2 regions of the Thalassospira sp. GO-4 genome follow, and region 1 is predicted to be linked to the other one. Evidence: predicted binding sites of a transcription regulator. Region 1 holds the regulator's gene; the other holds the start of a gene.
The links. Region 1 encodes LexA, which represses DNA repair genes until DNA is damaged. Its sites were predicted from a motif close to ATGTTCTANTTTGGTTC; they were not measured.

Region 1 (5,672 bases):
GCAGGAGATAGTTGTTCACGGCTTCCGGCAGGAAACCCATCTCGTCACGATAGGAATCAACACCCAGCGCACCGTGACGTTTCGACAGTTTCGCACCATCCGGCCCGTGAATAAGCGGAATATGGGCAAAGGTCGGAACATCCCAGCCCATGGCGTCATAAAGCGCCTTCTGGCGAAACGCGTTGGTCAGGTGATCGTCACCGCGAATGACGTTGGTAACGCCCATATCATGGTCATCAACAACAACCGAAAGCATATAGGTCGGGGTGCCGTCGCCACGCAGAATGACATAATCGTCAAGCTGTTCATTGGCGACGCGGACTTCGCCCTGGACCTGATCATTGATCACGGCGTCGCCATCCTGTGGCGCCTTGAGACGCACGACAGGTTTTACACCTTCCGGGGCTTCTGACGGATCGCGATCACGCCAGGTGCCGTCATATTTCATCGGGCGGCCTTCGGCGCGGGCCTTTTCGCGCATCGCGGTCAATTCTTCGGGCGTGCAATAGCAATAATATGCCTTGCCGGCATCCAGCAATTGTTGTGCAACTTCGGCATGGCGGTCGCGACGGGCGAACTGGAAGGTCGGTTCATCGTCTGCGGTCAGGCCAAGCCAGTTGAGTCCGTCAAAAATGGCTTCGACGGCCTCGGGCGTTGAACGTTCGCGATCGGTATCTTCAATACGCAGCAAGAATTTGCCGCCGGTGTGCTTGGCATAAAGCCAGTTATAAAGGGCGGTGCGTGCGCCGCCGATGTGTAAAAACCCGGTCGGAGACGGGGCAAAACGGGTAACAACCGTCATTCAATCTATCCGCTATCTGGATGTTGTCGCTTGTCGTATGGACTTTTGGCGTGCAGGCTATAGCACAAATGACACGCTGTTGCACCACAGCCGATGTTAGATAGAAACTAAGCTTAAGGCGGGCTATTGGACATTCGTCGTAATACTTTTACAAGAAGTATTAAAAAACAAAGGCTTGCGGGGTTTTTCTCGCAAGTCATATTTGTTGTTACAAGCCAAAGAAATAAATGGTTTCTGTCCTCTGTTATCTTCTTTGGGTTGGGATGTGCCCTTTATTTCTTGCTTCCTGCGCGCATTTCCGTTGCAGAGATTTCAGTTGCCGTGATTCTTTCGGTCTGCGCGTTCTGGATGGTTCGCAGCAAAGCCTGGCTGGCATTTTTGATGCAACTGATGGCCAGTATCACAGCAGGTTGTCTGATCAGTGCCCTGCATACGGAACTGGGACCGGAAAACATCCCGACCAGAACCCTTTATTCGACCGAAATCACCGGAACTGTCATCGGTATTGAACCCCGCGGCAGTCGCATGCGCGTTACCCTTGATCCGACAAATATTCAGGGTCTTTCCGATGATTGGAATGTCCGGCTTAGTTTTCTCGGTGACAGCGCGCTTTCAATCGGTGATGAGGTGCGCGTAAAGGCACGGTTGTTTCCACTGCGCCCGCCGTCGGTTCCCGGTGATCCCGATTTCGCGCGCAACCTTTATTTCAGCCAGATCGGCGCAACCGGGTTTGCATTCGGCCGTCAGTTTGAAGTGTTGAGCGAGAAGGATGCATATGAAAACAATGGCATAGGATCGATTGTTGAACATCTGCGTCAGAAAACATCCGACGTGATCAATCGATATGTAACCGCGCCCGAGGCCGGGATTGCCAAAGCATTGATCATCGGTGAACGCGGCGATGTCACTGCTGAAATTGCCGAGGATCTGAGGAAATCCGGGCTGGCCCATCTTTTGGCGATTTCCGGATTGCATATGGGGTTGCTGTGCGGAACCGTTTTCTTTCTGGTGCGTCTTGGGTTGGCTGCGATACCGGGGATCGCATTGCGCTATCCGGTCAAAAAATGGGCGGCACTTGCGGCCGCCGGGGCGGGGTTCATTTATCTCGGACTGTCGGGGGCAACAGTGCCGACGCAGCGGGCCTTTGTGATGTTGCTGGTCGTATGGATTGCTCTGTTGCTTGATCGCCGTGCCATATCGTTACGGTTGGTGGGGGTGGCCGCACTGGTTGTTTTGGTGTTAAGGCCCGATGCGGTGCTTGGTGCCAGTTTTCAGCTTTCCTTTGCTGCTGTCGGGGCACTTGTTGCCTTTTATGACGGGCCCGGGCGTCGATGGCTTGACCGCCATGGCGGACGTCCGTGGCATGAACGTCTTGTGGTCTATATGGCGGGGCTTTTGATCACCAGTGTCATTGTGACGGTTGTGACAGCACCGATTATCGGATTTCATTTCGGGCGGATATCGGTGCTTGGCATTGTTGCCAATCTGGTTGCCATTCCGATAATGGCATTTTGGGTGATGCCGTTAATTGTCCTGACGCTGGCATTGATGCCATTCGGGTTGGCGGGCGGTGTGCTTGCACTGATGGCGCCCGGATTGACTGTTCTGATCAAAACAGCATCCCTTGTCGCCGCCCAGGAATGGGGTTTGTGGTATGTGGCCGGGCTCGGTGATGTGGCAACCGCCTGTTTGTTGCTGGCAATTGCGTGGGCCGTGATCTGGCGCGATCAGATTGCCCTTGTGGTGTCCGGGCCGCTTTTGATCATCGCCATCATTGCGCAGGTGACCCACCAAACACCGGATGTTCTTGTATCGGGTGATCAGGAAAGCTGGGCCGTTTATGACAGGGAACAGGAAATCCTGCATTTGGCCGACGGGCTTGGTGATTTCCAAAAATCCCTGTGGATGAGCCGTTTTGGCATCCGTCCGGAAGATGAAGCCGCAAGAATAAGGCATTGTAAAAACGATCCGTGTCTTGTGGTCACTGGCACTGGTGATAAGGAGACTAGGACCATTGTCGCAACCAGTCTGGCCAATCCGTTCTATGCCTGTCGCAATGCCGATCTTGTGATTACGCTAAAAAACGATTTGCCAATCCGAAACTGTCGCCAGGACGGGGCGCGGGTGATGATTGATGATGACGTTTTGTGGTGGCAGGGCGGTGTGGCCCTTGATACGGCGAAGCTTGATCAGGGAAGGTCGTCATTTGAAACCGTGCGGGCAATATCCGGTCACTGGCCGTGGATCGTGATTGGCGGCAAAGCTGCTCCATCGCAACGGTAATCAGTGGTCGTACCTGGACCGGGTCGGATGCACTGATCCCGAATACACAAAATCGCCCGTGCGAAGATCACAGCGGGCGATTTTGTGTGTGTAGTTGTCGGTGGCTTAATACTGGCGCAGCAACCCGACCAGACGACCCTGAATACGGACGCGATCCGGTGACAGGGCGCGCGTCTCATACCGGGCATTCGCCGGTTCCAGAAGAACCTCACCGCGCCCGCGTTTAAGGCGCTTAAGGGTCGCTTCGCTGTCATCGACAAGGGCAACGACAATCGTGCCGTCATGGGCCTGCTCGCACCGCTGGATCAGGACGGTATCACCATCAAGGATGCCGGCCTCGACCATGGAATCACCCGATACTTCAAGTGCATAGTGATCGCCTGATCCCAAAAGGGCAGCGGGCACCTGAACCATGGTGCTTTGATCACGCAATGCCTCGATCGGGGTACCCGCAGCAATGCGACCATAAAGTGGAAGCGAAATGGCTTCGCCGGTTTCGGCAAAGGCCGTGGGCACGGTTGCCGGACGATGGGGGGCTTTGCGCGCACTGGCAATGGATGTGACGTTGTTCGGGGTTTCGGGGGTGTCATCGTCGCTGTTTTCCGGAAGCCGGATGACTTCCAGCGCACGGGCGCGATGCGCAAGACGGCGGATAAAACCGCGTTCCTCAAGCCCGGTAATCAGACGATGGATCCCCGATTTGGATTTAAGGTTCAGGGCCTCTTTCATTTCATCGAAAGAGGGCGAGATACCGTGATCGCGAAGGTAATTGTCAATATAGACCAGCAACTCATATTGCTTGCGCGTCAGCATGATATTTCCCGAACCTGTAGCAAGAACAAAAAGGATACACAAATGTTCTACTTTAGTTCTTTTGTCGGGTCAAGCGCATCGGGCCAAAAACAACGGATTGGCCGTGATTCAGGCAATAATTGCGGGTTTTGAATGGTAGCCGCCCGCCCGCAAACACCCTAATCTGCGATGAAAGTCCCCGATTTCCCGCCTTCCTTGCGGGTGACGCGGATATCGGTAATCTGCATGGCCTTGTCGACGGCCTTGCACATGTCAAATACGGTCAAGGCTGCGACAGAGGCCGCTGTCAACGCCTCCATCTCGACACCGGTCTTGCCGGTGGTCTTGCAGGTCGCGGTGATATCAACCCCGTCAACATCATCGGCCAGTTCAAGATCAACCGTCACCGATGTCAGGGGCAGGGGATGGCAAAGCGGAATGAGGTCGGGTGTCTTTTTGGCCCCCATGATCCCGGCAAGCTGCGCGATGCCAAGAACATCACCCTTTTTGTGGCCACGATCAGCAATCAGCTTTGCCGTTTGCGCAGACATCAATACCCGCGCCTTGGCAATGGCAACGCGGGTGGTATCGGTCTTGTCCGAAATATCCACCATCACGGCGTTGCCACCGGCATCAATATGGGAAAGTTGGTCTGCCACGGTGGTTCCTTGTTTTATTTATAATTGCATGATAACTCAAAAATACACGCAAATTTACTGGTTGCATGAAATGTCTACTCATATGAATAGATACACTAAATTTCTTTTTAGCGGAACTTTTGTACTTCTTCAGGCCTGCGGTATCCAGCATATGCCAGAGAGGCTCCTTGCCGAAAATGAAGTTGATCATCTTCGTGAAGTTGGAACAACTATTCTGGAAAGAGAATACCAAGATCCGTCATATTTGCCCCCTGGTTACGCAAAGCTAAGTCGCCAAGAGGTCGAAGCCACTCTTACCGGCAAATCATTCACGTTTGTTAATCCGGCAACCGCCTTGCAATTCCGGGCGTCGCTAGATACAGGCGGTCAAACCTTGATTCGAGGGCGAGGTGCCATTTCTTGGTCCGGTGAAGCGACTTGGGGAACTTTTACCGGAGAAGCCTATCATGATCGGGATAAGCTTTGTTTCACGCCGAATTTTTGTTTTGTCTTTTCACGGTTTGATGAACTGGAAGGTAACGACATGCTTGGGGCGCGGGTTCACCAGAGCGGACAAGAGATGCTGCCGCTCAATCTGCGTTACTGGGTCTTCACGCACATAGATCCCATTAACGCCCCGGCTGACTAATAGGATAGCCAGCCGTAGCAAGCTCTGATTATTACGCCGCAAGGCCAAGAAGGTTGCGGGTTGCCGCAGTGACGTCGTCCTGACGCATCAGGCTTTCCCCAATCAGGAAGCATTGCGCACCAACCTTGGCCATGCGTGAAAGGTCTTCGGGCGTGAACAATCCGCTTTCGGCGACCAGAAGACGGTCGCTATCGACCATGCCAGCCAGTTCTTCGGTCGTGGTCAGCGAAATTTCCATGGTCTTGAGGTTACGGTTATTGACCCCGACCAGACGCGATTTCAGTTTCAGGGCACGTTCAAGTTCCGGCGCGTTGTGAACTTCGATCAGAACATCCATGCCAAGGCTGTGTGCCGCATCTTCAAGTTCGGCAGCCAGTCCGTCTTCAAGGGCTGCCATAATCAAAAGAATGCAATCAGCCCCCAAGGCGCGTGCTTCGGTGATCTGGTAGGGATCAACCATGAAATCCTTGCGCAATGCCGGAAGGTCAACAGCAGCGCGCGCCGTCAC
Region 2 (5,672 bases), 1.5 Mb from region 1:
AGTGTGACGCGATCAAATATCAGTTTGCCTTTTTGCCAACTAAGCGCACGGTCGGGTTTGATTGTGGACACCGGGCTGATTGAATGGCGGTTATAACGGACGGCCTGATTTTCCGCCAAGATCGCTATTTGTTCTGATGTTGCCGAGTTTGGCTTGACTTCAACCTGATGTTCCAACACGGCAACATTGGTGTGGTCATCAAAGCTGTTGACGATAAACCGTGTGCCCAACGCCTGCACCTGGCCATGCGGCGATGTGACGGTGAAAACACGTTTGTTCGCACGTTCCATCGGAACAGCTTGAAAATCGGCAAGCCCGCTAATCAATGCGATGTTTCGGATTTGATCGGTAAACTGAACCGCGATTGCACTATCGGGGCCCAGGGTGACGGTACTGCCATCCTCAAGTGTAATGGCCTGCACTTCCCCGACAGCAGTGTGATAATCAGCGCTGAGGAAAATGGTCGGGTCACCAAACATAATGCGCGTAGAAGCAACCGCCAGCAGCAAGCTTGCGGCAAGTGCGACGTAGCTCCAGCGGCGTTTCTTTGCCGAGGGGGCCTTGGATGACGGTTTTGCAGGATGTTTAAGCTCGACAACCTTTGGTGAAGGGCTTTCGGTTGTGCGATCTTTTGATCGGATTGCTTCATCCATTACAGCAAGCGCGTTGTTGGCCTCAATGAAAGCTTGCTGGTTTTCCGGTGCGGCATTCAGCCAATTGTGGAGCTCTTCATGTTCAGATGTGCTGAGGTCGCCATTGATCATTTTCGCAACCCAATCGGCCGCGGCCAGATCAATGTTTTTCTGTGTTTCTTGCATCTGGCTCACGTTACCAACCCGCACTTGCCGACAACCCGGACAAAGCGTCCTTATCTGTTGGACGATAAAACTGCAAGAAATGCGTAAAAATTTTGTGCAATTTCATGACCGGCTTTCCCGCATGCGCTTCATCACATGGGCAATAGCGCGCGCGACATGTTTCTGCACGGAGCTGTCAGAAATGTCGAGCTGTTCAGCCGTTTCGCGATAGGTCAGCCCTTCAACGCGCACAAGAGTAAAGATTTCGCGCGTTTTTTCAGGCAGCTCATCAAGCGCGCGGCGTACATATTCAAGCTCAGACTGCCCTCCGACGATCTGTTCGGGCGAGGGTGAATTATTGGGAATGACATCAAGGGGAATGTCATCGGCACCGGCAACCGGGTTTCGCTTTTGTGCCCGAACGTGATCAATCGCAAGATTATGGGCGACGCGGTACAGGTAGGAACGGACATGGGTGACTTCGTTTGCCTTATCGGGGCTGGCATGTTCCGACACACGCAAAAATGTCTCCTGTGTCAGATCCATTGCTGTATCTGCATCACGCAAAAGGCGTGTCAGATAAATCTGCAATTCCCTTTGGTGAGACTGAAAGAGTTTTTTGAGGTCCGTTATTGCCAAGTCACATACCTGACTAAGGTGATGGGTTTTTATGGAGTTATCAAAAATAATACTCATTCGCAATTAATTAGTTGTGCAGGGTGTATGAAATTTGCATCCTGCACGTGTGTAAGGTGAATGTGTGTGGTTGCCTGAATACAGCTTGGGAAAGCAGCCATCTTCGTCGGGCCATACAGAAGCAGTCTGAAAAGTATGAGGTTAACCGTCATGTTTCCGGAAAGCTGCGCCGTGCAAAAACTGGCATTAACCCGTAATGGAACCTTCGGAGGCTTTGGTGCCCCGGATATTTTGAAAGCGACCATTGCAATAATTGACAGGCAACGCCTTGGTCCGCAGGAAATCGAAAGTCTGGCGAGCAGATATTTACATACACACGAACAGCAAAGACGGCTGTCTTTCGAGTTTCCTCAGCGACGTGACAGTTTCACAATCGGACGGTTGGCTGCGAAGCTTGCTTTGAAATGTCATCTCGATGATGTGTCACCACATGATATCGCCATCGGTAGCGGTGTTTTTCACCAGCCTATTATTATGGGTACATCTGTCGGGTGTTGTGAACTTGGTGTGTCGATTTCTCACTCCGACGAGATTTGTGTTGCCGTTATTCACCATAAAGGTCACCCGATCGGCGTCGATGTTGAGCAATTGGCAGAGGCCGACATTGTGCCCGTTCTGAGTGATATTGACGCGAGTTTGCGGCAACAGTTCTTCGAGCTTTCTCTGAATGAGCATGAGGCAGCATCCATACTTTGGTGTGCACGCGAAAGCTTGGGCAAGGTGCTGACAACAGGTATGACTGTGCCGCCCAAACTGTATGAGCCGACCTTAGTATCGGAAGTCGGGGCAGGGGTCAGATTGAACTACAAGACCTTCACACAATACCAGACACAAGTTATGCCAATTGACAAAGCATGGTTGGCGATAACGCTTCCTGCGCAGACAAAAATTGATTTCGGGTGGCTGGAGGCACTCAGCAGTTGACGTGCCTCAACTATCTATCCCGGACGGATCTAGCATGTTGAAAATGTGTCGTGTTTTCTGTCACTAGGCACATTTTCCTTCATCCACTGTCTGTTTGTTGGAGTACTGTTATTGTCACAACGTTTGCACGGTTCCCTTTGCGTGTTCTTGCCAGCAGGCACCGCAGATGGATAGGCCCGCTTTCCTCCATCGCCCCCAGTCCATCTGAAAGCTTTTGATTTGACTCTGATATCGGGCGTTCCTAAATAAGAACAAATAGAGAACATTTGTTGTGTTTGGGTAAGATGCTTGCTGAACGGATCAGGGATGCTCGGGCTGTCTTGGCACGGGCCGAAAAAAGTTGGAGGGGAAATGTATCCTGTTTCCCCGGCAAAGCAGGCGGTGTGATCGGCTGCCTGTTTGGCGGTATGGCCTTGTCACGCAATATCAGCATCGGCGGTTTTGTGCCGGTTGGTATGCATGAGGTGATCTGTGCCCATGATGGTGGGGCGGCGGCGATTTTGGCCTGGTATCTGGCCCGGATTGCTCCGCAAGAGCAGAGGGAAGGGCACGGAAAATTACAAGGCTGCGAGCAAGACAGATCGCAAGAAAAACCGCAAAACAGCGCACAGGACCATGCCCAGTCAAACCGGTCTGTTTTCTGGGTTCGGCAAAGGCGGGCGATTGATCAGGGCGGGTTTTATCATCTGGCCTTGCCGGTCGGGCAGGCAACGGATCCGCCGCCCTTGATGATGACAGTCGATCAGCAGGATATCGCCTTATGGAGCTGTGAGGAGGCCGCCAAATCCGGGCAGGTCGCATCGATTATTCTGGAAACCACCGATTACGACCTGACATCGGCAAGGCGTCTGCAACTGGCCTGTGAGGCGGGTGGAACCCGGATGATTGTTTTGCGCCGGGCATCTCATGGCGGGCGGCTGATGCCATCAAGTGCACTGACACGCTGGAAGATCGAACCGGCCCTAAGCACGCCAGACACCAAGACAGGGAATATTCATCATCTCAGCCTGATCGGGGGACGCGGGGTCCGACCGGGAAGCTGGAAAGTCAAAACCGATGCATCAACGTTTTCTTTATCTGTGGTTGACCCACTGGAAGACGGATTGTCAGAAAATCAGCAGAACCACGGCCGATACCCGCCACAAGGCGGACCAGGACGTGTCATCTGAAAACAGCAACCCTATCGGGCAGGCAGATGATGCTGACGGGCCACATGTCATCACGCGCGCCGATCACAAAGGGGTTCTGGTGTGCGGGCTGAATGCCCGGGCCCGGGACGCCGGATTATACGGGGGCATGCGTCTGTCCGATGCGCGCAGCATCCTTCCCGCTTTGCACGACAGCCCCGAGGATGAGGTGCTGTATGACATGCATCTGGCGGGATTGATCCGTTTGATGGATCGATACAGCCCCTGGGTCGCGCCGGATCGGGAATTGCATGCGCACGGCCTGCAAGGCGATGGCGGATTATGGCTGGAAATCACCGGCGGCAGTCATTTGTTTGGCGGGGAAGCCGCCATGATCGGTCACATCCTGCGTGATGTGAAATCCCGGGGCTATGGTGCCAGAATTGCCATTGCCGATACGGCCGGGGCCGCCTGGGCCGCTGCGCGTCATCATCCCGGTGCGTCGACCGAGCATATCCTGTCCTTGCCCGCCGATCATGAAATCGCGGCAGGATTTCCGGTTTCGGCCCTGCGTCTGTCAGATGACATCATCGCCCTGTTGTCGCGGCTTGGCCTTAAGCAACTGGGCGATATTACACCCTTGCCGCGCGCCAATATCACCACCCGGCTGGGACCCGATGTGTTGCGCCGTCTTGATCAGTTTTATGGGCGCTTGCCCGAACATCTGAACTTCAAATTGCCCGATACTCCCTGGCTGATCAAACAAAGCTTTGGCGAGCCGCTTGGCGATGCGACCAATCTGGCACTGGCGATCGAAGACATGACCGGCAAGCTGTGCGAGATGCTTGCGGCTGAAAATCTGGGCCTGCGGCGGATATGTGTCCGTTCGATCCGGGTGGATGGTCATGCCCATACCATCACCACGACAACCGGGACCCCGTGTCAGTCAGCACCGCATATTCTGCGATTGCTGGGCGAAAAAATGCCCGGTGTCGATACCGGTTTCGGTATCGAGCAGATCATTGTCCATGCGCCGTGGGTCGAACATGTCGCCTTTCGCCAGGCCCGCCTTGACCATCAGCAGGATGACAGCAGTGACGGGCTTGCACTGGGGCAGTTGATTGACCGGATTTGTCATCATCTTGGTCCTAATGACATTCTTTATCGTCCGGCCCATCACGCAAGCCACATGCCCGAACGGGCCGCCATTCGCCAATCCCCGGTTGGCGGGGCAAGGCCGGCACGGCTGCCAGATGCCCCCTTGCCAAAACGTCCTGTCAGATTGCTGGAGCCCCCCGAACCGGTGGAAGTCATCGCACGCAGTACCAATGGCGCGCCAACGCGGCTGCGCTGGCGCAAAATGATTGTGGATATCGCCTGTGCCGAGGGGCCTGAACGCATCTGTCCGGAATGGTGGGGGCATCTTGATGACGATCATTACGCCCTGTCGCGAATGACACGCGACTATTTCCGGATCCGTGATCAGAAAGGCCGGATGTTGTGGCTGCTGCGCACCGGACATGCGGGGCAGGATATCTGGTCAATCCACGGGATTTTTGGGGGATGATGCCATGACCCAGCAAGCCATTCGCACCGATGAACCGGCCTATGCCGAACTTCAGGTCAGCAGCAATTTTTCCTTTTTGCGCGGGGCATCCCATGCCGAGGAACTGGTTTTGACCGCCGCGACCAAGGGATTGCATGCCATTGCGCTGACGGATCGCAACACATTGGCCGGTGTCGTGCGCGGACATAGCGCACATCGCAATTATGAAGACCGGTTAAATTACATTGTTGGCTGCCGGCTTGATCCGATGGATGGGCCATCCTTGCTGTGTTATCCGACCGATCGGGTATCCTATGCACGATTGTGCCGGTTGCTTACCCTTGGCAAGCGCCGCGCGCCCAAGGGAGCGTGCGAGATTTATCTTGCCGATATTGTCGATCACAAGGACGGGCAACTGTTCATTGCCGTGCCACCACAGGTGCCGGACGATGCATTTCGCAGCGATCTGGTGCGGCTCAAATCATGGTTCGGGGGGCAATTATGGCTGTCTGTCGGGCGGTTCATGGACGGGTTCGACAGCGAACGCCTTGCCTTTACTGAGGAAATCGAAACCCGTCTTGG

Region 2: M9H61_RS18625 (ImuA family protein) is a predicted target of LexA. The motif match lies at 2,667-2,683, and genes of this name have one in related genera.

What each region holds. Positions count from the first base shown of each region.
Region 1 is NZ_CP097807.1:994,328-999,999, reverse strand. Features, by position in the region: gene gltX (glutamate--tRNA ligase) at 1-802, opposite strand, end outside; gene M9H61_RS04805 (ComEC/Rec2 family competence protein) at 929-3,085, shown strand; gene lexA (transcriptional repressor LexA) at 3,191-3,898, opposite strand; gene moaC (cyclic pyranopterin monophosphate synthase MoaC) at 4,057-4,536, opposite strand; gene M9H61_RS04790 (hypothetical protein) at 4,607-5,164, shown strand; gene trpC (indole-3-glycerol phosphate synthase TrpC) at 5,196-5,672, opposite strand, start outside.
Region 2 is NZ_CP097807.1:4,080,094-4,085,765, forward strand. Features, by position in the region: gene M9H61_RS18610 (FecR domain-containing protein) at 1-818, opposite strand, end outside; gene M9H61_RS18615 (RNA polymerase sigma factor) at 921-1,493, opposite strand; gene M9H61_RS18620 (4'-phosphopantetheinyl transferase superfamily protein) at 1,644-2,417, shown strand; gene M9H61_RS18625 (ImuA family protein) at 2,801-3,586, shown strand; gene M9H61_RS18630 (DNA polymerase Y family protein) at 3,474-5,111, shown strand; gene M9H61_RS18635 (error-prone DNA polymerase) at 5,116-5,672, shown strand, end outside.